DNA from 2 places in the Nocardioides sp. NPDC087217 genome. Region 1 is predicted to be linked to the other one. Evidence: riboswitches for the same ligand, from Rfam matches in the RefSeq annotation. Region 1 holds a riboswitch; the other holds the start of a gene.
The links. A riboswitch is a leader RNA that binds a small molecule or an ion and turns the genes downstream of it on or off. The one in region 1 is predicted to bind cobalamin.

Region 1 (14,896 bases):
GCAGCACCGAGGTGATCGTGCCGCCGTACTGGGCGCCGTAGTAGATGCCCGCCAGCATGATGATCGCGGAGACCGGGTCGATGCTGTAGGTGATCGGCAGCAGGATGGCGATCGTGGCCGCCGGCCCGAGGCCGGGAAGTACGCCGATCAGCATGCCGATGAGCACGCCGATCAGGCAGTAGAGCAGGTTCTGCGGTTCGGTGACGAGCCCGAAGCCGTCGAGGAATGCGTTGACGTCCACTGGGGGCTCCGCTCAGAACAGGTGGGGCAGCGGGATGCGCAGCCCGTAGAGGAAGAGGAAGTAGAACGCGGTGACCGTGGCGACCGAGGTGATGATCGTGCTGCGCCAGGACTCGCCGCCGAGGAACCTCAGCCAGACGACGCACAGCAGCAGCGAGGGGATCTCGAAGCCGATCACGGGCATCAGCAGGGCCAGCACGATGAAGGTGACCAAACCGACCGCGGGGAGGATGCTGGAGCGGGTGAACTTCTCGCTGTCGGTCAGTCTCCGGCCGACGACGAGCAGCGCCGCGGCCATCAGCGTGATGGCGATGCTGACCACGAACGGCCACAGGCCGGGCCCGGGCTGGCGCAGCGAGCCCAGGCCGTAGCCGTAGGAGAGGACCGCGCCGCCGATGCCGACGACGAGAGCGACGAGCGCACCCACCACCTGGTAGACCGGTCCGCCGGAGGGAGGGCGTTCCTCCTCCAGTTCATGGGCCACCTCGGCCTGGATCTCGGCCAGGATGTCCTGGTCAGGAGATGGGGTGCGTTCGTCGCTCATCGTCATGCCTTCGTGGGTTCGTACGTGCTGGGTGCTGCGCCGCCGGGAGAGGCTCAGCCCTCGCCGAGGTTGAGACCGTACTGCTCGACCAGGTCGGCGTACCGCTTCTTGTCCTCCTCGAGCTGGGTCACCACCTCGTCACCCGAGATCTCCATCGGGGTGAGGCTGTTCTGCTTGTTGAAGGCCTGGTACTCCTCGGTCTTGAAGGTGGCCTGCATCGCCTCGGCGAGGGTGTCCTTGACGTTGTCCGGGGTGCCCTTGGGGACGGTCATGAAGCGGTACTGCGCGACCTCGACGTCGAGGCCCTGCTCCTGGGCGGTCGGGACGTCCGGCAGGTAGTCGACCCGCTCGGGACCGAAGACGCTCAGCGGGGTCAGCTTGCCCGACTCGATGTTCTCGATCGCCTCGCCGACCTGGATGCAGGCGGTGTCGACCTGGCCGCCGAGCACCGCGGTGAGGGCGGGCGCGCCGCCGTCGAACGGCACGGCCTCGGCCTCGACGTCGCTGGAGCCGAACGTCAGGCCGCAGGAGAGCTGTGAGCCGGTGCCGACACCGGTGGTGCCGTAGGTGAGCTTCTTCTTGGCCGCCTTGATGTCGTCGAGCGACTTGAAGCCGCTCTTCGGGCCGGCAACCATCACGTAGTCGTCGCGGGAGACACCCTGGACGACGTCGAAGTCGTCGAGGCTGGTGGCCTCCTCCTCGCTGACCGCGAGCGGCGTGATGGCGAACAGGGAGGCGTTCTGGATCGCGATGGTCTGACCGTCGGGCTCGGCCTTGGCGACCTTGTTGGCGGCGAGCGCACCGTTGGCGCCCTCCAGGTTGATCACCGGGAAGGAGGCGCCGAGCTCGTCGGAGAGGCCCTTGGAGACCGCCCGGCTGATCAGGTCGCTGGAGCCGCCGGCCGAGGCACCGACGTACATCTCGACGTTGCCGGCGGGGTAGTCCTCGCCGTCACCGCTGCCTCCGGTGGTGTTCGAGACACCGCAGGCCGAGAGAGCCAGGGCCGCGACGCCTGCGGTCGCGGCAAGAAGGTGGGAAGTGGTACGCATCGTTGCTCCTAATTCCTGGTGGCCGGGCTGGTGGTGGCACGTGGCATGGCCCGACGTCGTGTGACCACCGACACTAAGAGTCTTAGCGATACCGGTCCAAGCCCGATTCGGCATAGAGTGTTCCACTTGGTGCATCGTGGTCTACTCTGGCCAGATGATCACGCTCGACCAGGTGCGCTCTTTCGTGGCGGTCGCCGAAGAGCTCCACTTCGGCCGGGCCGCCGAGCGGCTGCGGATGACGCAGCCGCCGCTGTCTCGACAGATCCAGAAACTGGAGAAGGCCGTCGGCGCGCAGCTGCTCGAGCGGGACAACCGCCGGGTCGCTCTCACCGGTGCCGGAGCCGCCTTCCTCGACGAGGCCTACCGGATGCTCAACCTGGTCGAGAGTGCCGGTGACCTGGCCCGACGGGTGGACGCGGGCGCCGCCGGCGTGGTCCGGCTCGGCTTCACCGCGGTCTCCGCGATCTCGATCCTGGGACCCCTGCTGCGCCGCCTCACCGTCGAGCTCCCCGATGTCGAGGTGCGGCTCTCCGAGCGGGTCACCCTCGCCCAGGTCGACGGCATCCGCCACGGCGAGCTCGACATCGGCCTGGCCCGCCCGCCCTTCGACACCGAGCTGCTCTCCTCGAGGGTCATCTCCCGCGAGCCGCTGATGGCCGTACTCCCGCAGGGCCACCCCCTGGCCGAGCTCGACCGACCGCTGACGCCCGAGGACTTCGAGGGCCAACCCGTCATCGGCTATCACCCCCAGCAGTCGCGCTACTTCCACGAGCTCTCCGTACGCTTCCTGGCCAACGCCCACCCCCGCATCGAGCAGCGTGTCCATCAGGTCCTCACCGCCATGCTCCTGGTCTCCGCCGAGCGTGGCGTCGGCTTCGTCCCGGTCTCGGCCAGCTCGCTGCACGTAGAAGGCGTCGTCTTCCGCCCCATCGAGCACGGCGGCGGCGACACCCGCCTCGACAAGGACCCCGAGCGCCCCGTCGAGCTCCATGCGATCTGGGCGCGCGGCTCTGTCAGTCCGGTCGTACGCCGGGTTCTCGATGCGATCATCGAGATGAATCGCTAAGGGACTGGCCGCCGACCCGTTACGGATGGTGTTCTCGCCAGATCCCGGAGTAAAGGACGGCCTTCGGCCGCCGGCTTCGCCGGCCGCTTCGCGGTCCTTGACACCGGGCTCCGCCGAGAATTTTGGCTGGCTATCGGGTCGGCGGCGGGGTGTGGCGCGGATTCCCTGGGTTGGGTACGGGCTTGGGAGTCCGGGCCGGTGATCTCCCTGGGGACGGATGGTCTCCTCGTGCTTTTACAAGACGATGACACCTTGTGAACGCTTCACAAGCGTGCTGACGCAACCGGTTTCAGGTGGATCACGCGGGCTGACGGGCAGGGTCATCAGCTGGCGACGAGCACGCAGAGAATGCGGCACAACACGACGCCACGGTGCCTGAGGACACGGATCAGTGATCGCCGGTCGGGGGCTCGGATGAGTACGGGCACGGCGGCGCAGGCCCGCCCCGGGGATCAGCTGGTTCGGGTGTGCCTGGTGAACCGGATCCGCCCATCCGGGAGCCGCTCATAGGTGTAGTCGGGGTCGTGGATCCGGCGATGGTCGCTCGCACACAACAAGACCATGTTGGCCAGATTCGTGAGACCGCCTGCGGACCAGGGTTTCAGGTGATGGGCTTCGGTCCAGGCGGCGGGGGCGTCGCAGTCTTCGGCCTGGCAGCACTTGTCTCGCAGCCGGAGCGCGCGGTGTTGGACCGGATACGCCAACCTCGCGGTGCGGCCGAGGTCGAGGATCTCGGAGTCGGTGCCCAACACCACCGGGACGATGTCAGCGTTGCAGGCCATCCGGCGGGCCTCGGCAGCGGTGATCTGCTCCCCGTCGAAGCCCAGGGCGGCGGTGCCGAGGTCGTTGCGGAGGTCTTCGACGCTCATGGTGATGAACATCGTGGTCGCATGCCCGCCGTGCCTGGGGAGTTGGTCGACGTCGTAGGTCTCGACCACGCGAGCGAACGCCTGACCGAGCAACCGGTCGTAGGGGGCTTTGCGGCCCTTGTCCTCGGCCGAGAGCTTCCTGGGCTGGGCCAGGGAGTCCAACAATGTGCGGAGCCGCATCCCGACCGCGCGGGAGACCCGGGCGTGGATGTCGATGGTGCCGTCGCCGTTGTCACGGGAGGAGAAGAAGGTACGCCGCTGGGCGTGCTCTTCCTCCCGCTGCAACGCCTTGGCCTCAGCCTGCTCGAACCGCTCCGGGTCGATCTCGCTCAGGATCCGGCGTCCGACGATCTTCAACTCATTCGCCGTCAACCGAGTCGCGTAATCGACCAGGAGCTTCTCGGCCAGGGCCAGGTCCTCGGCGCTGGCGGCGGGGTCGGCCTCGATCTGGTCGAGAGCTTGGGTGATCACCCGGGCCTTGTCCTGGGACACCACACCCTCGGCCAGGCCCGCCGCCACGAGGTCGTACTTCGCGACCGCCGCCGCGAGGTCGTACTTCGCGACCGCCGCCGCGAGCTTCATCTGGGAGCGAGCCACGCCCTTGTCCACGAGCAGCTCGGTCCGCATCCACCCGGAGGCGTCTTTCGCGCCGGTCTCCTCGGCGATGTCACCGGCCGTGGCGATCACCCGCAGCTTCAAGGCGGCTTGTTGGGCTTGGAGCTTCTCCAACCGCTCCAGGAGGTCCTTCTTCTGCCCGGTGTGCCAGAAGGCCGGGTCGGTGGCCAGCAACTCTTGGAGGGCGGTCTCGATGGCGGCCAAGGCAGCGTCGATCGCATCGCCGGGGTTGGTGCCCCAGTGGTCGATGTCGCGGCCGAGACTCATCGCTGCCCTCTCCTTCAGAGGTGTGCTGTGATGTGCCTGATTCTACGCTCCCCACCCCTGTATGACCACCTATTTTCCCTGGTCAGAGACCATTTTTGCGGTGAGCGAACGGCCTCGTTTCTGTGGATGGTAAGTGGCCCGAAGGGCCACCCTTCCACCCCATCAGCATCACCTGTCCCAAGCAAGATTCCGCTGCGCCACACCCGGGCCGCCGCCCCGATAGCCAGCCAAGTTCTTTCTCGACGGGCGCCGGTGTCAAGGACCGCGCAGCGGCCGGCGAAGCCGGCGGCCGCAGGCCGTCCTTGACTCCGGGGTTCGTCGAGAAGACCCTCAAAGAACGGGTCGGCGGCCCACCAGCCCCGAAGAACCCGCCTGCAACAAGCAGACCCCGCAATGCCCTCAAAGCATCACGAGATTCAAATTCGGGCTTGGACAAGCATCATCGAACGTTCATAGCGTGATGGTCACCACCTTCCCCACAGCACACCCAACACCTGAAGGACGTGACTCGTGACCGAGTACAGCCCGACCGACCTGGCCGCCCAGCTCAAGAGCGGGCTTCTCTCGTTCCCGGTCACCCACTTCAACGAGGACCTCCAGGTCGACGAAGAGGGCTACCGCAAGCACCTGAGCTGGCTGGCCGAGTACCCGGTGGCCGGGCTCTTCGCAGCCGGCGGCACGGGTGAGGGCTTCTCGCTGAACGCGGAGGAGACCGACCAGGTCGTACGTGCCGCGGTCGACGAGGTCGCGGGGGCCGTGCCGGTGCTGGCGCCGGCGACGGGCAGCACGGCCAACGCGGTCGCGCAGGCGAAGGCGGCGGAGGCCGCGGGCGCCGACGGGATCCTGCTGATGCCGCCGTACCTCACCGAGGCCGGGCAGGCGGGGCTCGTCGAGCATGCCAGCCGCGTGTGCGAGGCGACCGGGCTCGGCGTGATCGTCTACAGCCGCGCCAACGCGGTGCTGCGCGACGAGGCCGTCGACCAGCTCGCCGAGCGCAACCCGACGCTGATCGGCTTCAAGGACGGCGTCGGCAACATCGAGCAGATGACTCGTACCTACGCCCGGGTCGGCGACCGGCTCATCTACATCGGTGGCCTGCCGACGGCGGAGACGTTCGCGCTGCCGCTGCTCCAGCTCGGCGTGAGCACGTACTCCTCGGCGCTGTTCAACTTCGCGCCGAAGTGGGCGGTGGAGTTCTACGACGCCGTGCGTGCCCAGGATCGTGACGAGGTCTACCGTCGTCTCAACGAGTTCGTGATCCCCTACCTCGACATCCGCGACCGCACGGCCGGCTACGCCGTGTCGATCGTCAAGGGTGGCCTGACCGCGATCGGCCGGCCCGCCGGCCCGGTCCGCCCGCCGCTGACCGACCTGCGCGAGGACGAGATCGACGAGCTGCGCGAACTGATCGCCCGGATCGCCTGACGCCGATCCGCCCCTGAGAGACCGACCCGATAGGAAGGGAACATGAGCTACCGCTCGATCATCGCCGGAGCCGACTCCGAGCAGCCCGACGTCACCGCCGCCACCAGCGCCGCGGCCGAGGCCTTCGCCGGCTACCGCGCCACATCCCCTGAGGCCCGGGCGGACTTCCTCGAAGCCGTCGCCGCCGAGATCGAGGCGGCCCGCGCCGAGATCGTCGAGGCCGCTGTCGCCGAGTCGCACCTGCCCGAGGGCCGGATCAGCGGCGAGGTCGGCCGCACCACCGGCCAGCTCCGGATGTTCGCCGGCGTCGTGCGGCGCGGTGACCACCTGGGCGTACGCATCGACCCGGCCATCCCTGACCGGACCCCGCTCCCGCGGTCGGACATCCGTCAGCGCCAGATCGCCCTGGGTCCGGTGGCGGTCTTCGGCGCCAGCAACTTCCCGCTCGCCTTCTCCACCGCCGGCGGCGACACCGCCTCGGCGCTGGCCGCGGGCTGCCCCGTGGTGGTCAAGGGCCACCCTGCTCACCCGCTCACGGGCTACCTGGTCGCGCAGGCCATCACCCGTGCGGTCGAGAAGGCCGGGCTGCACGCCGGCACCTTCTCCTTCCTCCTCGACACCGACTTCAAGGGCGGCATCGAGCTCGGCCAGGCCCTGGTCGTCGACCCGAGGATCAAGGCCGTCGGCTTCACCGGCTCCCGCGGCGGCGGGCTGGCGATCGTCGCGGCCGCGGCGGCCCGACCCGAGCCGATCCCGGTCTACGCCGAGATGTCCTCGATCAACCCCGTCGTCGTCCTCCCCGGGGCGCTCGATGGTGACGTCGACGCGCTCGCCACGGCGTACGTCGGCTCGCTGACCCTCGGCTCCGGCCAGTTCTGCACCAACCCCGGCCTGCTCTTCCTCCCGAAGAGCGAGGCGGGCGACGCCTTCCTGGCCGCCGCCGGCCGGGCCACGGCCGAAGCCGTCGGCGCGACCATGCTGACCTCCGGCATCGCCGCCGCCTACGAGAAGGGCACGGCCGCCCTCCGTGCCACCGACGGCGTCACCGTTGTCGGCGAGGGCACCGCCGGGGAGACCGACGCCCCCGCGCCCCAGCTCGTCGAGGCCGCCGGTCTCGACGGCGTGACCGACGAGGTCTTCGGCGCCTCCGGCGTCGTGGTCCGCTACGAGACCGTCGAGGAGCTGCTGCCCAGCCTGGACTCCCTCGAGGGCCAGCTCACCGCGACGGTCCACGCCACCGACGCCGACAACGAGGCGGCTGCCCAGGTCGTCTCCGCGCTCGAGCTCAAGGCCGGACGGATCCTCTTCAACGGCTGGCCGACGGGCGTCGAGGTCGGCCACGCGATGGTTCACGGCGGCCCGTTCCCGGCCACCTCCGACTCCCGCACCACATCGGTCGGCAGCCTCGCGATCGAGCGCTTCCAGCGCCCCGTCGCCTACCAGGACGTACCTGCCGCGATCCTCCCGGAGGCCGTACGCGACGACAACCCGTGGCACCTCGCCCGGCGGATCGACGGCGAGCTGCAGCTGCCATGACCAATACGACCATCGCGAAGATCGAGGTCGTCCCCGTCGCGGGCCACGACTCGATGCTGCTCAACCTCAGCGGCGCGCACGCGCCGTTCTTCACCCGCAACATCGCGATCCTCACCGACTCCGAGGGTCGCGAGGGTGTCGGCGAGGTGCCGGGCGGCGAGCCGATCCGGCGCACCATCGAAGAGGCCGCCGAGCTGCTCGTCGGCCAGCCCGTCACCCGCTACCGCAGCCTGCTGCGGCAAGTCGCGGAGCGGTTCGCCGACCGCGACGCCGGCGGCCGCGGAGCGCAGACCTTCGACCTGCGTACGACCGTCCATGCCGTCACCGCGCTGGAGTCCGCGCTCCTCGATCTCGCAGGTCAGGCACAGGGTGTGCCGGTCGCCGAGCTGCTCGGCGACGGGCAGCAGCGCGACTCGGTGCCGATGCTCGGCTACCTCTTCTACGTCGGTGACCCCGACAAGACCGAACTGCCCTACCTGCGGGAGCCGGACGGCGCCGACGACTGGGACCGCGTCCGGCGAGAGGTCGCGCTGACCCCCGAGGCGGTCGTACGTCTCGCCGAGGCCGCCCAGGCCCGCTACGGCTTCGCCGACTTCAAGCTCAAGGGCGGTGTCCTCGCCGGTGAGGAGGAGGTCGCCGCGGTGACCGCGCTCCACGAGCGGTTCCCCGACGCCCGGATCACCCTCGACCCCAACGGCGGCTGGCTGCTCGCCGACGCCGTCCGGCTGCTCAAGGGCAAGGACGACGTGCTCGCGTACGCCGAGGACCCCTGCGGCGCCGAGGGCGGCTACTCGGGTCGCGAGATCATGGCCGAGTTCAAGCGCGCCACCGGGCTGCGTACGGCGACCAACATGATCGCCACCGACTGGCGTCAGATGTCGCACGCGATCCGCACCAACGCCGTCGACATCCCGCTGGCCGACCCGCACTTCTGGACCATGTCCGGCTCTGTCCGCGTCGCCCAGATGTGCCACGACTTCGGGCTGACCTGGGGCTCCCACTCCAACAACCACTTCGACGTCTCGCTGGCCATGTTCACCCACGTCGGCGCCGCCGCACCGGGGGAGATCACCGCGCTGGACACCCACTGGATCTGGCAGGACGGCCAGGGTCTGACCGAGTCGCCGCTGGAGATCCGCGACGGTGCCGTCGCAGTACCGACTGCACCGGGTCTCGGGATCCGGCTCGACCGCGACCGTCTCGCGGCCGCGCACGAGCTCTACCTCGAGCACGGGCTCGGCGTACGCGACGACGGCGTCGCCATGCAGTACCTGGTGCCGGGGTGGGCCTTCGATCCCAAGCGCCCGTGCCTGGTCCGCTGACAGCCCGGTGAGCGCCGAGCTCGCCTGGCTCCTGCTCGCCGGCATCGGTGCGGGACTGACCGGCTCGGTGGCCGGTCTGGCCTCGCTGGTCAGCTACCCCTCCCTGCTGGCCGCGGGGCTGCCGCCGGTCGTCGCCAACGTCACCAACACGGTGGCCATGTTCGGCGTCACCGGCGGCACCGTCGCGGGTTCGCGGCGCGAGCTGCGCGGCCAGGGCAGAAGGATCGCCTGGCTGGCACTCGCCTCCTTCCTCGGCGGCGCGGTCGGCGCGGCCCTGCTGCTCACCACGCCTGCCGAGGCGTTCGAGACCGTTGTGCCCTGGCTCGTCGGTGGTGGAGCGGTGCTCCTGCTGCTCCGCGACCGGATCCGGTCCTGGGCAGCCGCCCGCGCCGCCGCGCGGCCGCCACGGGAGGACTCGTCAACAGGTGTCGATGGGCGACGTACGCTCGCCCGCGGCTTCGGCTGGGGCGTCATCGTGTTCGTGCTCGGCATCTACGGCGGCTACTTCGGCGCCGGGGTCGGGATCATCGCGCTGGCCGTCCTGGTGCTCGAGCGCACCGAGGCCCTGGCGATCACCAACGCGGTCAAGAACGTCGCCACCGGCGTCGCCAACGGCACCGCCGCGATCGCGTACGTCTTCTTCGCTCCCGTGGACTGGCCCGCCGCGATCGCGCTCGGAGCGGGTGCCGTGATCGGCGGATTCCTGGGGCCCGCGATCGTCCGGGTCGCCCCCGAGCGCCCGCTGCGCTGGTTGGTCGGTCTGGCCGGTCTCGGGCTCGCGCTGCACCTGGCGACAACCTGAGACCCGGCTCGGCCCGATAGGCTCCGGCCGCGGTCACGGTCACAGGAGGACATCGCGAGCATGGGTTCGAGCAACATCTCGGTGCGCGCCCGGGTGCGTGCGCTGGTCGAGGACGACCTCTTCCAGAAGACGATCATCGGGGTGATCATCCTCAACGCGGTGGTCCTCGGCGTGGAGACGATGGTCCCCGAACACCTCGCCCACGAGCTGGCGTTCCTCGACAGCGTGCTCCTCGGAGTCTTCGTCGTCGAGCTGGCGCTGCGGCTGGTGGCGTACGGCCCGAAGTTCTTCCGCGACCCGTGGAACATCTTCGACACCGTGATCGTCGCGATCGCGCTGGTGCCGGCGACCGGGCCGATGTCGGTGCTGCGGGCGCTGCGGATCCTGCGCGTGCTGCGCCTGGTCAACTCGGTCCCGTCCATGCGTCGCGTCGTCGACGGCCTGATCGCGGCGATGCCCGGGATGGGCTCGGTCGCGGCCCTGCTGGTGCTGATGATGTACGTCGCTGTGGTCATCTCGACCAACCTCTACGGCGAGATCGCCCCGGAGTACTTCGGCGACCTCGGCACCAGTGCGTTCACGCTCTTCCAGACCATGACCGGGGAGGCCTGGCCCGACATCGCCCGCGAGGTGATGGCCGAGGACCCCTCCGCCTGGATCTTCTTCGTCGTCTTCATCCTGGTGATGACCTTCGCCGTCCTCAACCTCTTCCTCGCCGTGGTCGTCTCCGGCATGGAGAGCGTCGAGACGCTCGCCGAGCATGAGGAGAAGTCCGACGCCGAGATGATGGCCATCCTCACCTCGTTGCGGGAGGACCTCACCGCCGTACGCGAGGAGCTGGCCGCCACCCGGGCCGAGCTGAAATCGGACTCAGCTGCCCGTTGAGGCGATCTCCTGCACCACCATGTTGCGGGGACCGTCGGCGGTGCCCTTGACCACCCGCAGGAAGTAGGGCTGGTCGGGGTTGTGGTTGGGGTCGAAGGTCCAGTTCCCGCGCGGGCTGACGATGGTGCCGACCGAGCCGAGGGAGTCGGCGATCTCGTTGCGGCTGACGTCGTCGGAGAGGTCGAGCGCCTTGTCGAGCGCGGCCGCGGCGTCGTAGGCCTGCACCGAGTAGACCGTCGGGGTGGCGTCGTACGCCTCGCGGTAGTCCTTCACGAAGGCGTCGTTCATCAGCGAGTCCATCGTGTCGCTGTAGTGCAGCGCGGTCCGTACGCCTGACGCGGCGCTGCCCAGAGCGGACAGCACGTCGCCCTCGGTGAGGAAGCCCGGGCCGTAGAGCCGGGTGCTCTTGGCCAGCCCGGACTCGCGGTACTGCTGCACGAACGCCTCCGCCTCCTTGCCGGCATAGGCGGCGAAGATCGCGTCCGCGCCCGAGTCCTTCGCCTTGTCGAAGAGCCCCGACCACTCCTCGGTCACGCCCGCCGGCGTGTAGCTCTGACCGGCCACGCTGCTGCCGGACGCCTCCAGGGCGATCATGAAGCTGTCGGAGAACTCGTGACCGGCCGCGTCGTCGGACCCGATGACGTACGCCGTGCCCCCGTCGGTCTCCTTGGCGACCGCCGTCCCGAGGGCACCGCCCAGGTCCGAGTTGGTCGAGGACGTACGCCACAGGTAGTCGGAGCCATCGGCGAACTCGTCGGCGCCGGCGCCGGTCACGATCAGCGGCGTCTCGCTGTTGTTCGCGACGTCCTTGGCTGCGAGTGCCGTCTCCGAGCTCGCCACGCCGACGACCGCCTGGACCTCGTCGTCCTGGATCAGCCTGGTCACTGCGGCGACGCCGGTCTCGGCGCGGTCGCCCTCGTCGGCCTCGACGACGTCGACCAGCCGGCCGCCGAGCTCCCCGCCGTGCTGGTCGAGGTAGAGGTCGAAACCCCGGCTCATGTCGGTGCCGATCGACTTGTGGACGCCCGAGGTCGGCACGACCAGACCGATCGACACCTTCGACTCCGAGGTCGTGGCGCAGGCCGTCAGGCCGAGCGCGAGCGCCGGGATGGGCGCCAGAACGAACAACTGCCGGTGAGCCGAGCCTGTCACGGGAGACTCCATCTTTGGGGGTGGCCTCGGAAGATTTCGAGTAGCCGAACATTGGCACAAACCCCGGCCGGGCGGCGAGCAATTCGGCGCCGTGTCCCCAAGTCGGTAGTCTCGCCCTGCCAGTCGTACTCCATGCCTGATGGGGTCAGGGAACCCGGTGAAAGTCCGGGACTGACGCGCAGCGGTGAGGATGACGGGCGGGGCACGCCCTCCTTCCGGGGAGAGCAGCCACTGGAGCCTGGCTCCGGGAAGGCGCTCCGTTCCGATCGATTCCGAGTCCGAAGACCTGCTGGCTCTGGCGGCGCCCGCCGCCAGGTCACCACGTGCCCCGCGCAAGGGCACATGACGCAGAGCAGGTGTCCTGATGTCGCGAGTCCGAACCGACCGGTGCCCCGGAGTCGGTCGTCCGTGGGCGGCCGAGGACGGCCTGCTGGTGCGGCTGCGCCTGATCGGCGGGTCCGTCTCGTCCGCCGCGCTGCTCTCGCTGATCTCCGTGGCGGAGACCTACGGCGACGGGCGGATCTACCTCACCGGTCGCGCCAACCTGCAGGTGCGCGGCCTGCCGAGCGTCGACGGCGGGCTGCCGGGCGAGGTGCTCACCGCGCTGAAGGCGACCGGACTGGTGCCGGCGCAGACCCACGAGCTCGTACGCAACGTGATGGTCTCTCCGCAGACGGGGCTAGCCAGTGGCCGGGCCGACCTGCGCGGCGTCGCGGCGTCCCTGGACCGGCTGCTGTGCGCCTCGCCGCGGCTGGCCGCGCTGCCGGGCCGGTTCCTCTTCGTGCTCGACGACGGTCGCGGCGACCTGGTCTCGCGGGAGTGCGACCTGGGCGTGGTGGCGCTGTCTGCCACGGAGGGACAGTTGCGCGTCGGCGGCTCCTGGGGGCCGGTCGTGCCGCTCGCCGAGGCCGCTTCCCGGCTGGTCGCGCTCGCCTCACGTTTCCTGGACGTACGCGGCGAGGGGCCGTCGGCGCCCTGGCACGTCTCCGAGCTGGACGCACCGATGGTCGAGCCGGTCGCGGCCGACGATCGGGTCCCTGCCCCGGCCGAGGAGCTCGGCTACGGGCCGGTGCCCGGTGGCGAGCACGTCGCCGCCCCGGACGGCGCCCTGGACCGGGCCGCGGTCTCGGCGCTGGCGGAGCGGGTGCCGGCGGTCGTGGTGACGCCGTGGCGTGGCGTACTCGTGCCGTCGCCGCAGGTGCGGCCGCCCCGGCGCTACGACTACATCGACCAGGGGCCGGCGATCTACGTCGACTCCTTCGCGACCATCCGGCGCGAGGCCGACCTCTCTGCCGTGCCGGCCGACGCCGAGCGGCTCGCGGTGCGGATGATCCACGGCAGCGGGCAGGTCGACCTCGCCTCCGACCTGGTCATCCACCCCGGACTGGTGAAGGCCGCCCGGGGCGCGCTGGAGGCAGGAGCGCCGATCCTGTGCGACGCGACGATGGTTGCCACCGGGGTCACCCGCAGCCGGCTTCCGCGCGACAACGAGGTGCTCTGCATGCTCGGTGACGACCGGGTCCCGGCGCTCGCGCGCGAGTGGGGAACGACCCGCACCGCCGCCGCGCTGTCGCTGTGGGAGCCCTACCTCGAGGGCGCGGTGGTCGCCATCGGCAACGCCCCGACGGCGCTCTTCCACCTGCTCGAGATGATCCTCGACGGCGGTCCGCGGCCGGCCGCGATCGTCGGCTGCCCGGTCGGCTTCATCGGCGCGGCCGAGTCCAAGGAGGCGCTCGCCTCGTTCGCCGCCGACCACGGGATCGACATCCCCTACGTCACCGTCCGGGGCCGCCGCGGCGGCTCCGCGATGACCTCCTCCGCCCTCAACGCACTCGCCCAGGAGCAGGAATGAGCACCGATGTACGCGGGCGGTTCACCGTCGTCGGGATCGGTCCGGGCGATCCCGAGCTGATCACCCTCAAGGCCGCCCGGCTGATCGGCGCGGCCCCCGTGATCGCCTACCACGCCGGGGTGCGCAAGCAGTCGCACGCTCGGCGGATCGCGTCGTCCCTGATCCCCGCCGACGCGGTGGAGGAGGAGCTGCGCTACCCGGTCACCACCGGGACCACCTCGCACCCGGGCGGTTACGTCGGGGCGATGGCCGAGTTCTACGAGTCCTGCGCGGTCCGGCTCTCCGCCCATCTCGACGCCGGCCGCGACGTGGTCCTGCTCGCCGAGGGCGACCCGCTCTTCTACGGCTCCTCGATGTACCTCCACGACCGGTTCAAGGAGGTCTACGAGACCTCCGTCGTGCCGGGCGTCCCCGCCTTCGCGGCCGCCACCGCCGCGGTCTCGACCCCGCTGGTGCGCCAGACCGACGTGCTCACGGTCCTCCCGGGGACCCTGCCCGAGCCCGAGCTCGCCCGTCGGCTCGCCGACACCGAGGCGGCGATCATCATGAAGCTCGGCCGGACCTTCCCCGCGGTCCGTTCCGCGCTCGCTGCCGCCGGGCGGCTCGACGGTGCGTGGTACGTCGAGCGTGCCTCGCAGCCCGAGGAGCGCTGGCTGCCGGTGGCCGATGTCGACCCGTCCTCCGTGCCGTACTTCTCGCTCATCGTGGTGCCCGGAGACACGGCTCCCGGACCCGCCGCGGCGCGGCTGCGGCAAGAGCTCCCCGCGGTCGAGTCCGTCGAGGTGACGCGCGGGGGCGTCTCGACGGGCTCGACCTCCGGGGACACCGGGGAGGTCCTCGTCGTCGGACTCGGGCCGGGGCCGGACGGGTGGCTGACGCCCGAGGTGAGCTCGGCGCTGGCCGAGGTCGGCCACGTCGTCGGCTACGCGCCGTACGTCAACCGGGTGCCGCAACGCGAAGGGCTGCGGCGGCACGCGTCGGGCAACACCGTCGAGGTCGACCGGGCCCGGCACGCGCTGGACCTGGCGCTCGCCGGGGAGCGGGTCGCCGTCGTCTCCGGCGGCGACGCGGGTGTCTTCGGGATGGCGTCAGCCGTCTTCGAGGCGGCCGAGGATCCGGCCTATGCCGGCGTACGCGTCCGGGTGCTGCCCGGGGTCAGCGCCGTCCAGGCGGTGGCCGCGCGGGCGGGCGCCCCGGTCGGGGCCGACTTCGCGGTGATGTCCCTCTCCGACCGGCTCAAGCCGTGGTCCGTCGTGGAGGACCGCCTGCGCG
Region 2 (14,896 bases), on a different contig from region 1:
GAGCCGCGTGTTGCGGTTCCAGGTGCTGGGGGCCTGGCTGACGGTGGCTCGGCCGATGCGGAACGGGCTGGCGAGGATCGGGCTGGCGAGGATCGGGCTGGCGTTGATCGGGCTGGCGTTGATCGGGCTGGCGCGGTCCCGGCTGGCGAGGACCTGGCTGGCGCCGGATCGGCTCCTGGCCCTCAGGCAGCCGGCGCGGGAGCGGAGGCTCGGACCGGGACGGGGGCTGCTGGCGAGCGTGGGCCGGGTAGGGGCCCGACACCTGTCGCGGGTCGGAGGGGTACCGCGGCGCCTGGGCGTAGCCCGGCTCGTCCCACTCCGGCTCACGCCTGCGACGTCCGGAGAGCATCGCGACGGCACTGGCCACGAGCGCGAGGACGATCATCGAGGCCACGATGATCCAGGTGAGCGGGCCGACGCCGCCCTCCTCGGCCGGTGCGGCCAGCTTGAGAGCCTCCGTCTTCGGGGCGCAGCCGCTCTGGATGCACTCGCCGTCGCTCGGGGTGCCGGTCACGACGAAGGAGATCCCGCGGTTCACCGAGCCCTGGAAGGTGAGGGTGTGCTTGCCGAGGCCGATGTCCTTGGGAAGCCGGCCGGACCACTTCGCGACGCCGCGACCGTTGGCCTTGACGCTGGTCGAGAGCACCAGCGGGGTCGAGTAGACGACGACCCTGATGCCGGTCTCGTTGGGCTTGAAGCCGGAGGCCTCGGCGTGGATCACGTCCTCGGCGTCCACGGAGGCGTCGTCGACCCCGGTCAGGCTCAGACCCTTCGCGGTCGGTGGCTCCTCGGGCGCGCTCCACGGCTTCTTGGACGCCTTCTTCCTCGGCTTCTCGCCGGAGCCGGCATCGGCGCCGTCGCCGGAGTCGCCAGCTGCGGGTCGCCCCGAGGACGTACCGCCGCCAGAGCCTGAGCCCGAGCCGGATCCCGAGCCGTCCGAGGATCCGATGTCGTCCGACGACTCCTCCGGGGTCGGCGAGCTGCTGGGCTCGGAGAGTGCGTCGAAGTCGAAGGGAACGTCCACCGCCCGCGAATCGGCCGAGTCGTAGAGGTCGCGCCCATCAGCGCGCATCGTCATGATCTGGTAGTCGGTGCCGGGGTCGAGCTGGGCGACCTGCGCGGCGTCGAGCGTGAACGTGTAGGTCCAGTCCTCGGGGTCGTCGGGGTTGATCACGACTGACTTGACGAAGGTGCTCCGTGTGCCTGATCCGCGGTAGCCGACCGGGTTGAGGGCGATCTCGATGCCCGGATCCTTGCCGGTGTAGTCGGTGCCGTGGACGCTGAGGACCACGCGGTCCTTCGACTGCTCGAGGATCGACACCTCGACCTCGGCGTCGGAGAAGGCGCTCCCCAGCCCAAGCGCGTACGTGGCGCCGACCGGGGCCAGCACCAGCGCGAGCGCCGTCGACAGCGTCACCACGATCCGAGAAAACACGGAGACCTCACAAGGCGGTCATTGGGGGGACTGGTGTCGGCCCGCCTTGCCCGACGCGGGGGAAGGTAGCCGTCTTTACCTTCCGTCGTGACCCGCGTCACCCAGGTGTTGATCGGTTGCGTCGATATTGAGGGGGTTGAGTGTCGTTCGGGTCGACGAAACGCCGAAAACGCCCGGGCGGGTATGCGGTCGGAAATTGTCGGCGGGACCAGGCAAGATGGTGCCCGTGAACGATGACGTGACCGACGCGGGCCCCGAGCAGAAGAACGAGCACCAGGAGCTCGTCGAGCAGATCGAGGATGCTCGCTACCGCTACTTCGTGCTCGACGAGCCGACGCTCTCCGACGCCGACTACGACCAGAAGTGGCGGCGGATCAACGAGCTCGAGGAGCAGTTCCCCGAGCTGCGCACCCCCGACTCGCCGACTCAGAAGGTCGGTGGCACGTTCTCGACGGAGTTCACCGCGGTCGACCACCTGCAGCGGATGGAGTCGCTCGACAACGTCTTCTCGTTCGACGAGCTCGCCGGCTGGCACGCCCGCATCGCCAAGGACGGCGCCGGCCAGGCCGAGCTGCTGTGCGAGCTCAAGGTCGACGGACTGGCCATCAACCTGCTCTACGAGAAGGGCCGCCTGGTCCGGGCGCTGACCCGCGGCGACGGCCGCACCGGCGAGGACGTCACCCCGAACGTACGCACCATCAAGTCGATCCCGCACCGGCTCACCGGCACCGACGAGTTCCCGGTGCCCGACCTGGTCGAGGTGCGTGGCGAGGTCTTCTTGTCCATCGAGGCCTTCGACAAGCTCAACGCCTCCCTGGTCGACGCGGGCAAGCCGATGTTCGCCAACCCGCGCAACTCCGCCGCCGGGTCGCTGCGTCAGAAGGACCCGCGAGTGACCGCGACCCGCGCGCTCGGGATGGTCTGCCACGGCATCGGCGCCCGGGAGGGCTTCCAGCCGGTCGCCCAGTCGCATGCGTACGACGCACTGAAGGCCTGGGGGCTGCCCACCTCCCAGCGGGTCAAGGTGCTCAAGACCCTCGCCGAGGTCGAGGAGTTCATCAGCTACTTCGGCGAGCACCGCCATGACGTCACCGAGCACGAGATCGACGGTGTCGTGATCAAGGTCGACGACATCTCGTTGCAGCGCCGCCTCGGCTCGACCAGCCGCGCCCCGCGATGGGCGATCGCCTACAAGTACCCGCCGGAGGAGGTCAACGCCAAGCTGCTCGCCATCGACGTCGGCGTGGGCCGCACCGGCCGGGTCACGCCCTTCGGCGTCATGGAGCCGACCAAGGTCGCCGGCTCGACCGTCGAGCGCGCGACGCTGCACAACGCGCACGAGGTGAAGCGCAAGGACGTACGCCCCGGCGACACCATCATCCTCCGCAAGGCCGGCGACGTGATCCCGGAGATCCTCGGCCCGGTGCTGCCGCTGCGACCCGACGGGCTGCCTGAGTGGGTGATGCCCACCGAGTGCCCCGCGTGCGGCACCACGCTCGCCGAGCAGAAGGAGGGCGACAAGGATTTGCGCTGTCCCAACCATCGCGGCTGCCCCGCCCAGGTGCGGGAACGGGTCTTCTTCGCCTCCGGACGTGGCGCCTTCGACATCGAGGGGATGGGCTACGAGGCGGCCGACGCGCTGCTGGCCGCCGAGGTGATCACCAACGAGGGCGACATCTTCTCGCTCGACGAGGGCAAGCTCGCCACCACGGCGTTCTTCACGCGGGCCGCGAAGAAGGCCGAGAAGGACGCCGGGGCCGGCGACCGGGTGCTCAACGCCAACGCGCTGGGACTGCTGCGCAACCTGGAGGAGCGCAAGCAGGTCCCGCTGTGGCGGGTGCTGGTCGCGCTGTCCATCCGCCACGTCGGCCCGTCCGCGGCCCGGGCGCTGGCCACGGAGTTCGGCTCGCTGGACGCCATCTGGGCGGCCTCCCAGGAGGAGCTGGCCGCCACCGAGGGCGTCGGCGGAATCATCGCCGAGGCCATCGTCGAGTGGCGCCAGGTCGACTGGCACCAGGAGATCGTCGAGAAGTGGCGTACGGCCGGGGTCTCCCTCGAGGACGAGCGCGACGAGTCGGTCGCCCGCACGCTCGAGGGGCTGACCATCGTGGTCACCGGCTCGCTGGAGGACTTCTCCCGCGACGGTGCCAAGGAGGCGATCATCAGCCGTGGCGGCAAGGCCGCGGGGTCGGTCTCGAAGAAGACCGACTATGTCGTGGTCGGCGAGAGCGCGGGCTCCAAGGCCGCCAAGGCCGAGGAGCTGGGCCTGCCGATCCTCGATGAGGCGGCGTTCAAGGTCCTGCTCGAGAGCGGCCCGACTGGACTCGGCTAGAAAATACCCCCCATAGTGTGGCGTCGTGCTCGACGCTCTTCCCCCACTCCTCACGGTCGCCGCGGTCCTCCTGGTCCCGGCGACCGTGCTGCTGTTCACGATCCGTACGCCGCGTGCCGGCTCGCTCTCCGCGGGCACCGCGGTCCTCGCGGCGACCCTCACCGCGGTGGTCGCCCTCGGGGCCGGCCTGCTGCTCGGTCAGGACGCCGTCCAGGCCGCGATCGGAGCCGTCGTCCTCGGCTCCTCGCTGCTGGCCTGGCTGCCCGCGGCACGGGACTGGGACGTACGCGGCCTGGTCGCCTGGGCACTCACCATCGACGTGGGGCTGCTCTACCTGACCTATGTGGGGCTGTGGACGGTCACGGTCCACCCCGGAGCGTGGACGACGACGCTGTCGAGCCTGCTGTGGGTGCTGGAGGTCTTCGTCTTCGTGATCGGCGTGGGCTACCTGTGGGAGATGGTGGACGTGCTCGCCCGGCGCCGCTGGCGCGGGTGGCCGACCCGGGGCGAGCACCACCCCGGCTGGCGCCATCCGTTCGTGAGCCTGCACGTCCCCACCCACAACGAGCCGCCGGAGATGGTCATCGAGACCCTCGAGCGGATGCTCGAGCTGGACTACGACGCGTACGAGATCCTGGTCATCGACAACAACACCGACGACCCCGCGCTGTGGCTGCCGGTGCAGGACTTCTGCGAGCAGTACGACGGGGTCACCTTCATCCACCTGGCCAACTGGCCGGGGTTCAAGTCGGGGGCGCTCAACTACGCGCTGACCCGGATGAACCCGCGCACCGAGGTCGTCGGCATCGTCGACGCCGACTACCACGTCGCCCCCGACTTCCTGGCCCACAACGCCCCGCTGTTCAGCGACGAGTCGGTGGCCTTCGTGCAGACGCCGCAGGACTACCGGGACTGGGACGTCTCGGCGTACTTCCGCCGGCTCTACCACTCCTACGGCTACTTCTTCGACGTCAGCCAGGTCTCTCGCAACGAGCGCAACGGCGCCATCTTCGGCGGCACCATGGGACTGATCCGCGCCTCCGCGCTGGTCCGGTCCGGCGGCTGGGACGAGTGGTGCATCACCGAGGACGCCGAGCTGTCGCTGAGGCTGCTGAAGATGGGCTACAACGGCATGCACGTCGACCGCTCCTACGGCCGCGGCGTGATGCCGCTGACGTTCGAGACGCTCAAGAAGCAGCGGTTCCGGTGGTGCTTCGGCGGCATCCAGATCCTGCGCATGCACTGGCGCTCGTTGCTGCCCGGACGTCGCACCGAGGCCAACCAGATGACCCTGGCGCAGCGCTGGGCCTACCTCGTCGGCGGGCTGCAGTGGTTCGGCGACCTCGCCGGAGCGCTGTTCACCTTCTTCCTGATCTCGGGCGCTATCGACCTGATGCTGGGCGGAGGACTGGTCGTACGCCGCCTCTCGGGGCTCCTCCTGTTCGCCACCGTCGCGCTGGTGCTCTTCGGCGCGGCCCGATCGATCGCCCTGGTCCGGCTCCGTGGCGGTGCCTCCTGGGGCGACGCGCTCGGCGCGTTCGGGCTCTGGCTGGCGCTCGGGGTGACCGTCGCGCGGGCCTCCTGGCTCGGGCTGGTCTCGCGCGAGGGCACCTTCCTGCGTACGCCGAAGATCAAGGGGCAGCCGCGGGTGCGGGACGTGATTCGCGGCAACCTGGTGGAGACCGTCGCGGCGTCGGTCTGTCTCGTCATGGCCCTCGTGGTCGGCGTCCGCGGCGGGGCGACCGGCGTCGCCATCGCCGTGCTCCTCGCGTTCCAGGGTGTCGGCTACCTGCTGGCCCCGATCAACAGCTGGGCGGCGATCCGCAGCGACCTGCCCGCCGACCTGCGACGCCGTCGGGAGCGGATCTGGGCATGGAGCGCCGCCGCAGCGCCCGCGGCTCGCCGCGGCGGACTGGTGCTGGCCTTCAGCTCGGTGATGCTCGCCGGACTGGTCGCGCTCGCGGCGCCGGTGGGCAGCCCGGACGTACCCGAGGTCGGCGACGTCCACGGTGCGCTCGAGAAGAAGCCGCGCGACCGGGAGGACCGGCCCACCCCCGCACGGAGCCCGGCGCCGGAGCCGACCGCCGACCCGACCCCGGTCGCGGAGCCGTCATCGAGCGGGGACGGTGGCGCCACGGTCAGCACCCGGCCCACCCAGGCCGCCGATCCGACCCCGACGTCAGATCCCACTCGCGGTGCCGATCCGACCCAGGCGGCGCCCACCCAGCCGGGCTCGGGCGGTAGGCCGACCGACAAGCCGTCCAACGGCGGCGGCCCGAACAAGACCCAGTAGGCGTCATCTGCTCGCTGCGGCGTTACCGACGTGAGAGTTGGGGCCGCTGACACCTAGGATGTGCGGCATGCCAGAAATCACCCGCGACGAGGTCGCGCACCTGGCCGACCTCGCCCGCATCGACCTCAGCGACGCCGAGCTCGATCACCTTGCCCCGCAGCTGCAGGTGATCCTCGAGTCCGTCGCCTCGATCCAGGGGCTTGCCGGCGACGACGTGCCTGCCACCTCCCACCCGCTTCCGATGACCAACGTCTTCCGTGAGGACGTCGTCGTGCCCGGTCTGACGCCGGAGCAGGCGCTCTCCGGTGCGCCTGCCGTCGAGGAGCAGCGATTCTCGGTGCCGCGGATCCTGGGGGACGAGCAGTGACTCTCATCGAAAAGACCGCCGCGGAGCTGATCGACGCGCTCGCCGCCGGTGAGACCACCTCGGTCGAGCTGACCCAGGCCCACCTCGACCGGATCGCCGCGGTCGACGGCGACGTCCACGCCTTCTTGCACATCGACGCCGAGGGTGCGCTGTCCCAGGCTGCCGCCTCCGACGCGCGACGCGCCAACGGCGACGCGCTGCACGCTCTCGACGGTGTGCCGATCGCGGTCAAGGACGTGCTGACCACCATCGGCCTGCCGACGACCTGCGGATCCAAGATCCTCGAGGGCTGGGTTCCGCCGTACGACGCGACTGTGGTCAAGAAGATCAAGGCAGCCGGCCTGCCGATCCTGGGCAAGACCAACATGGACGAGTTCGCGATGGGCTCCTCCACCGAGCACTCCGCGTACGGCCCGACGAAGAACCCGTGGAAGCTCGACCGGATCCCCGGCGGCTCCGGTGGTGGGTCGGCCGCGGCCGTCGCCGCCTTCGAGGCCCCGCTGGCCCTCGGCACCGACACCGGCGGCTCGATCCGCCAGCCGGGTGCCGTCACCGGCACCGTCGGTGTGAAGCCGACCTACGGGTCCGTCTCCCGCTACGGCCTGGTCGCCCTGGCCAACTCGCTGGACCAGGTCGGCCCGGTGACCCGCACCGTGCTCGACTCGGCGCTCCTGCACGAGCTCATCGGGGGTCACGACCCGCTCGACTCGACCTCCACCACGACCCCGGTGACCGGGCTCGTCGACGCCGCCCGTGCCGGCCTGACCGGTGACCTGAAGGGCGTCAAGGTCGGCGTCATCAAGGAGCTCGCCGGCGAGGGCTGGGCGCCCGACGTGATGCGCAAGTTCAACGAGTCGGTCGACCTGCTCACCAAGATGGGCGCCGACGTCGTAGAGGTCTCCACGCCGAGCTTCCAGCACGCGATGGCGGCCTACTACCTGATCCTGCCGGCGGAGTGCTCCTCCAACCTGGCCAAGTTCGACGCGATGCGCTACGGCCTGCGGGTCACCCCCGACGGCGACCCGTCGGCTGAGGACGTCATGAAGGCGTCCCGCGACGCCGGCTTCGGCGACGAGGTCAAGCGCCGCATCATCCTCGGCACCTACGCCCTGAGCAGCGGCTACTACGACGCCTACTACGGTCAGGCGCAGAAGATCCGCACCCTGATCATCGAGGACTTCAAGAAGGCCTTCGAGCAGGTCGACGTGCTGGTCTCGCCGACCTCCCCGTCGACCGCGTTCCCGCTGGGCGCGAAGCTCGACGACCCGCTGGCCATGTACGCGCAGGACCTGGCCACCATTCCGGCCAACCTGGCCGGCACGCCCGGCATCTCCATCCCGGCCGGGGTCTCCGACGTGGACGGGTTGCCCGTCGGCGTACAGCTCCTGGCTCCGGTCCTGGAGGACGCCCGTCTCTACCGCGTCGGTGCCGCCCTCGAGGGCGCTGTCGGCCAGGTGCTCTCGATCGACAAGCTGGAGGTGGCCCGATGACCGAGACACTGGTCGGTTTCGACGAGGTGCTGGAGCGCTACGACCCCGCGATGGGCCTCGAGGTCCACGTCGAGCTCAACACCAACACCAAGATGTTCTGCGGCTGCCCGGCGACGTTCGGCGGCGAGCCGAACTCCCAGGTCTGCCCGACCTGCCTCGGCCTGCCCGGCTCGATGCCGGTCGTGAACGCCAAGGCCGTGGAGAGCGCGATCCGGATCGGCCTCGCGCTGAACGGCTCGATCGCGGAGTGGTGCCGGTTCGCCCGGAAGAACTACTTCTACCCGGACATGCCGAAGAACTTCCAGACCTCGCAGTACGACGAGCCGATCGTCTACGACGGCTACCTCGACGTCGAGGTCGAGGGGGAGACCTTCCGGGTCGAGATCGAGCGCGCCCACATGGAGGAGGACACCGGCAAGACCACCCACATTGGTGGCGCGACCGGCCGCATCCACGGCGCCGACTACTCGCTGGTCGACTACAACCGGGCCGGCATCCCGCTGATCGAGATCGTCACCCGCCCGATCCTCGACACCGGTGCCAAGGCACCGCTGGTGGCGAAGGCCTACGTCGCCGCGCTGCGCGAGATCCTGCTGGGTCTGGGTGTCTCTGACGTACGCATGGACCAGGGCTCGATGCGCTGCGACGTCAACCTGTCGCTGTCCCCGAAGGGTTCCGGCAAGCTCGGCACCCGCACCGAGACGAAGAACGTGAACTCGCTGCGCTCGGTCGAGCGGGCCGTACGTTTCGAGATGTCGCGCCACGCCGGGATCCTCGACGCGGGGGAGGCGATCTTCCAGGAGACCCGCCACTTCCACGAGGACACCGGCACCACCTCGGCCGGGCGGGCGAAGTCGGACGCCGACGACTACCGCTACTTCCCCGAGCCCGACCTCGTCCCGGTCGCGCCGTCGCGCGAGTGGGTCGAGGAGCTGCGGGCGAGCCTGCCGGAGCGCACCGCTGACAAGCGGGCCCGCCTGCAGGTCGAGTGGGGCTACTCCGACCTGGAGATGCGTGACGTCTGGGCCGCCGGGGCGCTGTCGCTGATCGAGGCGACGGTCGCCGAAGGTGCCTCCGCACAAGCCGCTCGCAAGTGGTGGATGGCCGAGCTCTCCCGCAGCGCCAACGACCGTGGCGTCGAGCTCGCCGAGCTCGGTGTCACCCCGGTGCAGGTCGCCGAGGTGCAGAAGCTGGTCGACGCCAAGACGCTGACCGACAAGCTGGCCCGTCAGGTCTTCGAGGGCCTTCTCGCTGGTGAGGGCACGGTTTCCGAGATCATCGACGCCCGCGGGCTCGCCGTGGTCTCCGACGACGGCGCGCTCGGCGCAGCCGTCGACGAAGCCATCGCCGCCCAGCCCGCGGTCGCCGAGAAGATCCGCGGCGGCAACCAGGCCGCAGCCGGTGCGCTCATCGGTGCGGTCATGAAGGCGACCGGCGGCAAGGCCGACGCCAAGCGTGTCCGCGAGCTGATCCTGGAGAAGCTCTCCTGACTCACGCCGAGTCGGCTCGTTCTGACAGCAAACTCCGCCGAGTCGGCGCGTCATGACGCGCCGACTCGGCGGTGGTTTTGGTCAGGATGAGCCGACTCGGCGATGGGGTGCACTGGCAGACTGTCCGGCGTGACCGTGACCGAGCCCTTCCGCATCGCACTGCTCATCGACGCCGACAACGCGCCTGCCTCGAAGATCGACGACATCTTGAACGACCTGGCCGAGTACGGCGAGGTGACGATCCGGCGGGCCTACGGCAACTGGACGAAGTCCGAGCTCAAGGGCTGGATCGAGGAGCTGCACGACGCCGCGATCAGGCCGATGCAGCAGTTCGACCTGACCGCGCACAAGAACGCCTCCGACATGGCGCTCGCGATCGACGCGGTCGAGCTGCTGCATGCGGCGATCCCGGACGCGTTCGCGCTGGTCTCGTCCGACTCCGACTTCACTCCGCTGGTGCACTACCTGCGAGAGAAGGGTCGCGCGGTCTACGGCTACGGCCGGGAGAAGACGCCGGCGCCGTTCAAGAGCGCCTGCACCCGGTTCACGGTGGTGGAGAAGCTCGGCGGCTCCGAGGAGGAGACCGAGGCCGATACCGAGCCCGGGACCACGCGCACCCGCAAGCAGTCGTCCTCGGCGACCAACGGCCAGGCGTTGAAGCGCAATGCCCGGCTGATCCAGCTGCTGCGCAACTCCATCGCCGCGGCCGCCGACGACGACGGTTGGGCCCTGGTCGGCACCGTGGTCTCCCGCATCCGCAACCAGTCCTCCGAGGACCCGCGCAACTACGGGTACGCCACCTGGACCAAGCTCATCAAGGCGATCGACCTCTTCGAGCTCAAGGACGAGGGCACCTCCGCGATCGCGGTCAGCGACAAGCGCACCAAGAAGTGACGTACGTCTTCTAGGGCTTGGCCACCGAGTCCTCGGCTGCTTTCGGGCGGGCGCACTTGATCCCCTTGGGCACGGACCCGTGGAGGTGCTTCAGCGCGGCCTTGAAGTCGCGGCAGCGCTCGGTGTCCTCCTCCTTGTTGCGGGGGTAGCCGATCGCCGCATTGACCCCGCCCATGTCGAGGGCGTCGGCGAGCGGGTTGATGTCGCGGGCGACGGTCCAGTACCACCGCGAGATCGGCGCGCTGTAGTCCAGCGACCGGGCGAGCTCGGGACGGCGGCGCAGGTCGATGTCGAAGTAGGCGCCGGCGTCGGTGTAGTTGGCCTCGCCGGTCAGCTGGATGTAGCCGCGGCCGGTGAACTTCCGCTTGTCGCGGCCCTTGGCGTCGTGGTGGAAGGAGCTCTCGTTGGCGAGCGTGGTCAGATACGCCGCCTGCCGGTAGGCGGTGGTGATCCCGGCATCGGCCATGGCGCGGTTGAGGCTCGGCAACCCGGTCTCGACGGTGCTCCGGTCACCGACCTTCTCGCCGAACATGGCGACCAGATCGGCGTACGTCACCGATGTCCGTGCCTCCTGCGCGCCGGCCATCGTGGTCGGGGAGAGGGCGAGAAGGGTGGCCGAGATCGATGCTGCGACAAGGCCGAGAATCCTGTGGCGCATGGGGACAGAGTGACTGCTCGGCGGCGATCCCGCAAGAGGCCCCCGCCCGGCATAGGATGGGGCGTCTCAATCAACACACGCCGTGGTGGGGGAAGCCGGTCGAATCCCGGCGCTGACCCGCAACCGTAGGCCCAGGCACCGAGAGTGTCCTGAGCGAGCCGGAGCACCTGCCGACGGACGCGTACTGACCTGACGCTGTCGTGGAAAGCAGCGGGTCGGCCCTGGGCCTTCCCGACGAACAGCGCGGAAGGAACCATGAAGAAGACCGTCCTCGGTGGCATCGCCGCCACCCTCGCCCTCACCTCGCTCGCCGGCTGTGGCGAGAAAGCCGTCGAGGAGGGGGAGAAGCCCACCTACGACGCCAAGGTGTCCACCTCGGTGGCCGACTGGCTCGTCGCCCAGGCGCCGGAGGGCGTGGCCCGCAACGCGCAGTACGGCACCGATGACTTCGGGCTCAGCGCCGACATCGGGATCGCGCTGGCGGAGGTCGGCGGCTACGACGAGGAGATCTCCACGATCGCCGCGGCGGTGATGGAGAACAAGAAGGCGTACACCTCACCCGGGTTCGGCACCGTCACCTCGGCCGGCGCCACCGCGAAGGCGCTGGTCCTGCAGCAGAACGTCGACGCCTCCGACCCCGGTCTGCTCAAGCAGCTCGAAGGCACCGTCGCCGAGAACGGCCGTATCGCCGACGAGCTCGACCCCAAGAACAAGGAGGCGGCCGACTACTCCAACACCATCGGACAGTCGTACGCCGTGTGGGCGCTCAACAACGCCGAGAGCAAGGAGGCCGCGGCCGCGACGGAGTTCCTGGCCGGGCAGCAGTGCGAAGAGGGATGGTTCCGGGTCACCTTCGCGGCCGACCCCACCGCCGCCGACCAGACCTGCGACGCCGACCCGAAGGCCGTCCCAGACGCCGACGCCACCGCGTTCGCGCTGATCGCCCTGTCCGGCGTCGCGTCCCCGGAGGCGGAGAAGGCCGTCGAGGCCGGCGTCGACTGGCTGAAGGAGACCCAGGCGGAGGACGGATCGTTCAAGGCGGCCACCGGCAACATCGCCAACTCCAACACCACCGGCCTGGCCGGGTGGGCGTTCGGTCGCGCCGGTGAGACCGACGCCGCGGAGAAGGCGGCCAGCTGGGTCGCCGACCACGTGGTGACCTGTGGCGACGACACCGGCGCGGTGGCCTATGACGACGCCGCGCTGACCGAGGGCAACACCAAGGGCCTGACCAAGGAGTCCGAGGGGATGTACCGCCTCGCCGCGGCCCAGGCGCTGCCGTCGCTGGTCTTCCTGCCCAAGGATGCGACCGCGAAGAGCTCGTGCTGATCCTGCGGTCCGCTGCGGTGGCTCTGGCGTTCCTCGCCGGGGCCACCGCCCCCGTCTTCACGTCCGTCTCCGCCGTCTCCGCGTCGTCCGCTCAGGCGTGCGACGGGGTCACCGTCGTCGTCGAGCCCAACGCTCTGGGCGGCGACCCCGAGGTCACCTGTGTCCAGCCCGAGGAGGGTGACACCGGCGCCGACCTCTTCGAGAAGGCGGGACATCCACTCACCTATGTGACCTCGATGCCCAGCGTCGTATGTCGCATCGATGAGCGGCCGAAAGCCGCCGGTTGCGCCCAGATGCCGCCTGCTGACGCGTACTGGTCGCTGTGGATCAGCGACGATTCGGGGGCCTGGAGCTATGCCTCCAGAAATGTTACCGAAATCAGCGTGACCTCCGGGCAGGGTGTTGCGTTCACGTGGATAGACGACGATGTCGTTACCGCTCCGGCGACGGAGCTTGGGGATGCTGTGGGGGCGCCCTCAAGCCCGTCGCCGGAGTTATCTCCGGAGGAGCCGACGGATTCGGCCTCCGAGACCGAGCATCTGCCCGCCTGGGTCGCGCCCGCGGGGATCGTCGCACTCTTCACCGTCGCCGGTGCCGTGTGGTGGCGCCGGCGATGAGCACCATGTTCCGGGCGGCCGCGGTCGCGCACCTGCCCCGTGATCTGCACCCCGTCGCCTGGTGGGTCTGGGCGATCGGCATGGCTGCGTACGCCTCCTTCACCATCAACCCGCTGCTGCTCCTGCTCGTGGTGGGGGTGGTGTCGGTCGTGGTCGCCGCCCGTCGTGGCGAGCAACCGTGGGCGAAGGCGTTCCGGCTCTACATCGGTCTCGCGGTGTTCATCGTCGTGACCCGGGTGCTCTTCCGGGTGCTGCTGGGCGCCGTTCCTGGCCACGTGATCCTCGACCTGCCCGAGATCCCGCTCCCGGAGTGGGTGCTCGGGATCCGGCTGCTCGGGCCGCTCACCCGCGAGGCGCTGCTGGCCGGTCTCTATGACGGGATGCGGCTGGGCGTCATCGTGATCTGCGTCGGCGCGGCCAACGCGCTGGCGAACCCGAAGCGGCTGCTGCGCTCGCTGCCGCCGGCGCTCTACGAGGTCGGCACCGCTGTCGTGGTGGCCGTGACGGTGCTGCCGCAGCTGGCCGAGTCGGTGCAGCGGGTGCGCGCCGCGCAACGGCTGCGTGCCGGTGCGACCGGAAACGTCAGGCGCCTGCGCCGCTTCCTGGTGCCGGTGCTCGAGGACGCCCTGGAGCGGTCGATGGCGCTGGCGGCGGGCATGGACACGCGCGGCTACGGACGTACGGCCGGCGTCCCGGTCGCCACCAGGCGGATCACCTCGGCGCTCATGCTGGTCTCGCTCGTCGGGCTCTGCGCCGGCGTCTATGCGGTGCTGGACGGCACCACGCCAGGCTGGCTGGCCGCCACCATGCTCGCGCTCGGCGTCGGCGCCGCCGCCGGTGGGCTGGCGCTCGCCGGCCGCCGGGTGACGCGGACCGTCTACCGGCCCGACCGATGGCGGTGGCCGGAGGTCGTGGTGGCTCTGAGCGGGATCGTGGTCGGCGCCGTGGGCTGGTGGGTCGCCCGCTACCAGGTCCCGGTCGCCTTCCCGGGGGTGAGTACCGTCCCGGACGTCACGCTGATCGCCATGGCCGGTGTGCTCGTCGGGCTGGTCCCGGCCCTCGCCGCCCCGCTACCGGCATCATCGCTCGCTCACCAGGAGGCAGTCGCATGATCGAGCTGCGAGGCATCACATTCACCCCGCCCGACTCCTCCGAGCACGTGCTCAAGGATGTCGACCTCACCATCGAGGAGGGCGAGCTGCTGCTCGTCTCCGGTCCGACCGGCTCGGGGAAGTCGACCCTGCTCGGCGTGCTTGCCGGCCTGGTGCCGCGCTTCTCCGGCGGCGTACTCGACGGTGACGTCCTGCTCGACGGCACCTCGATCGTCCGCACGCCGCCGCGCGAGCGCGCCGGGATCATCGGCTACGTCGGGCAGGACCCGGTGGCCGGGTTCGTCACCGACACGGTCGAGGAGGAGCTCGCCTACGGGATGGAGCAGCTCGGCCTCCCGCCGGCGACCATGCGGCGCCGGGTCGAGGAGACCCTCGACCTGCTCGGCATCGCCGAGCTGCGACAGCGGTCGCTGCGTACCCTCTCGGGCGGGCAGCAGCAGCGCGTCGCGATCGGCTCGGTGCTCACCACCCACCCGCGGGTCGTCGTGCTCGACGAGCCCACCTCCGCCCTCGACCCCACCGCCGCCGAGGACGTGCTCGCCACCATCACCCGGCTGGTGCACGACCTCGGCACCTCCGTCGTCCTCGCCGAGCACCGGCTCGAGCGGGTCGTGCCGTTCGCCGACCGCATCGCGCTCCTCGTCGGCGACGGCTCCGTCGCGGTCGGCGACCCCGCCGAGGTCCTGGAGACCTCGCCCATCGTGCCGCCGCTCGTCGAGCTGGGCCGCGAGCTCGGCTGGTCGCCGCTGCCGCTGACCGTGCGGGATGCGAAGCGGCGGGCGCGGGGGTTGGAATACCCGGTTAACCGGGTATCCCTGCACTTCTCTGGCAATGCAACGCCAGAGAAGCGACGGAAAAGCCTGAGAAGTTCCGGGCTGA

Region 2: it holds a riboswitch for cobalamin, as region 1 does, so the genes downstream of both, ACIO3S_RS27810 (prenyltransferase/squalene oxidase repeat-containing protein) here and ACIO3S_RS16385 (nitrite reductase) in region 1, are expected to answer to the same signal.

The regions. Positions count from the first base shown of each region.
Region 1 covers NZ_JBIUZB010000003.1:421,873-436,768, forward strand. Annotated here, with positions in the region: gene ACIO3S_RS16330 (tripartite tricarboxylate transporter permease) at 1-241, opposite strand, end outside; gene ACIO3S_RS16335 (tripartite tricarboxylate transporter TctB family protein) at 254-784, opposite strand; gene ACIO3S_RS16340 (Bug family tripartite tricarboxylate transporter substrate binding protein) at 838-1,833, opposite strand; gene ACIO3S_RS16345 (LysR substrate-binding domain-containing protein) at 1,988-2,899, shown strand; gene ACIO3S_RS16350 (DUF222 domain-containing protein) at 3,352-4,650, opposite strand; gene kdgD (5-dehydro-4-deoxyglucarate dehydratase) at 5,161-6,075, shown strand; gene ACIO3S_RS16360 (aldehyde dehydrogenase (NADP(+))) at 6,118-7,611, shown strand; gene ACIO3S_RS16365 (enolase C-terminal domain-like protein) at 7,608-8,933, shown strand; gene ACIO3S_RS16370 (sulfite exporter TauE/SafE family protein) at 8,941-9,735, shown strand; gene ACIO3S_RS16375 (ion transporter) at 9,796-10,620, shown strand; gene ACIO3S_RS16380 (ABC transporter substrate-binding protein) at 10,606-11,772, opposite strand; cobalamin riboswitch at 11,876-12,081, shown strand; partial or broken gene ACIO3S_RS16385 (nitrite reductase) at 12,137-12,325, shown strand; gene ACIO3S_RS16390 (precorrin-8X methylmutase) at 12,971-13,624, shown strand; gene cobJ (precorrin-3B C(17)-methyltransferase) at 13,621-14,896, shown strand, end outside.
Region 2 covers NZ_JBIUZB010000010.1:98,904-113,799, reverse strand. Annotated here, with positions in the region: gene ACIO3S_RS27850 (hypothetical protein) at 1-1,417, opposite strand, end outside; gene ligA (NAD-dependent DNA ligase LigA) at 1,653-3,767, shown strand; gene ACIO3S_RS27840 (glycosyltransferase) at 3,793-6,060, shown strand; gene gatC (Asp-tRNA(Asn)/Glu-tRNA(Gln) amidotransferase subunit GatC) at 6,128-6,427, shown strand; gene gatA (Asp-tRNA(Asn)/Glu-tRNA(Gln) amidotransferase subunit GatA) at 6,424-7,917, shown strand; gene gatB (Asp-tRNA(Asn)/Glu-tRNA(Gln) amidotransferase subunit GatB) at 7,914-9,407, shown strand; gene ACIO3S_RS27820 (NYN domain-containing protein) at 9,537-10,301, shown strand; gene ACIO3S_RS27815 (hypothetical protein) at 10,312-10,959, opposite strand; cobalamin riboswitch at 11,005-11,149, shown strand; gene ACIO3S_RS27810 (prenyltransferase/squalene oxidase repeat-containing protein) at 11,215-12,288, shown strand; gene ACIO3S_RS27805 (hypothetical protein) at 12,282-12,905, shown strand; gene ACIO3S_RS27800 (CbiQ family ECF transporter T component) at 12,902-14,017, shown strand; gene ACIO3S_RS27795 (ABC transporter ATP-binding protein) at 14,014-14,896, shown strand, end outside.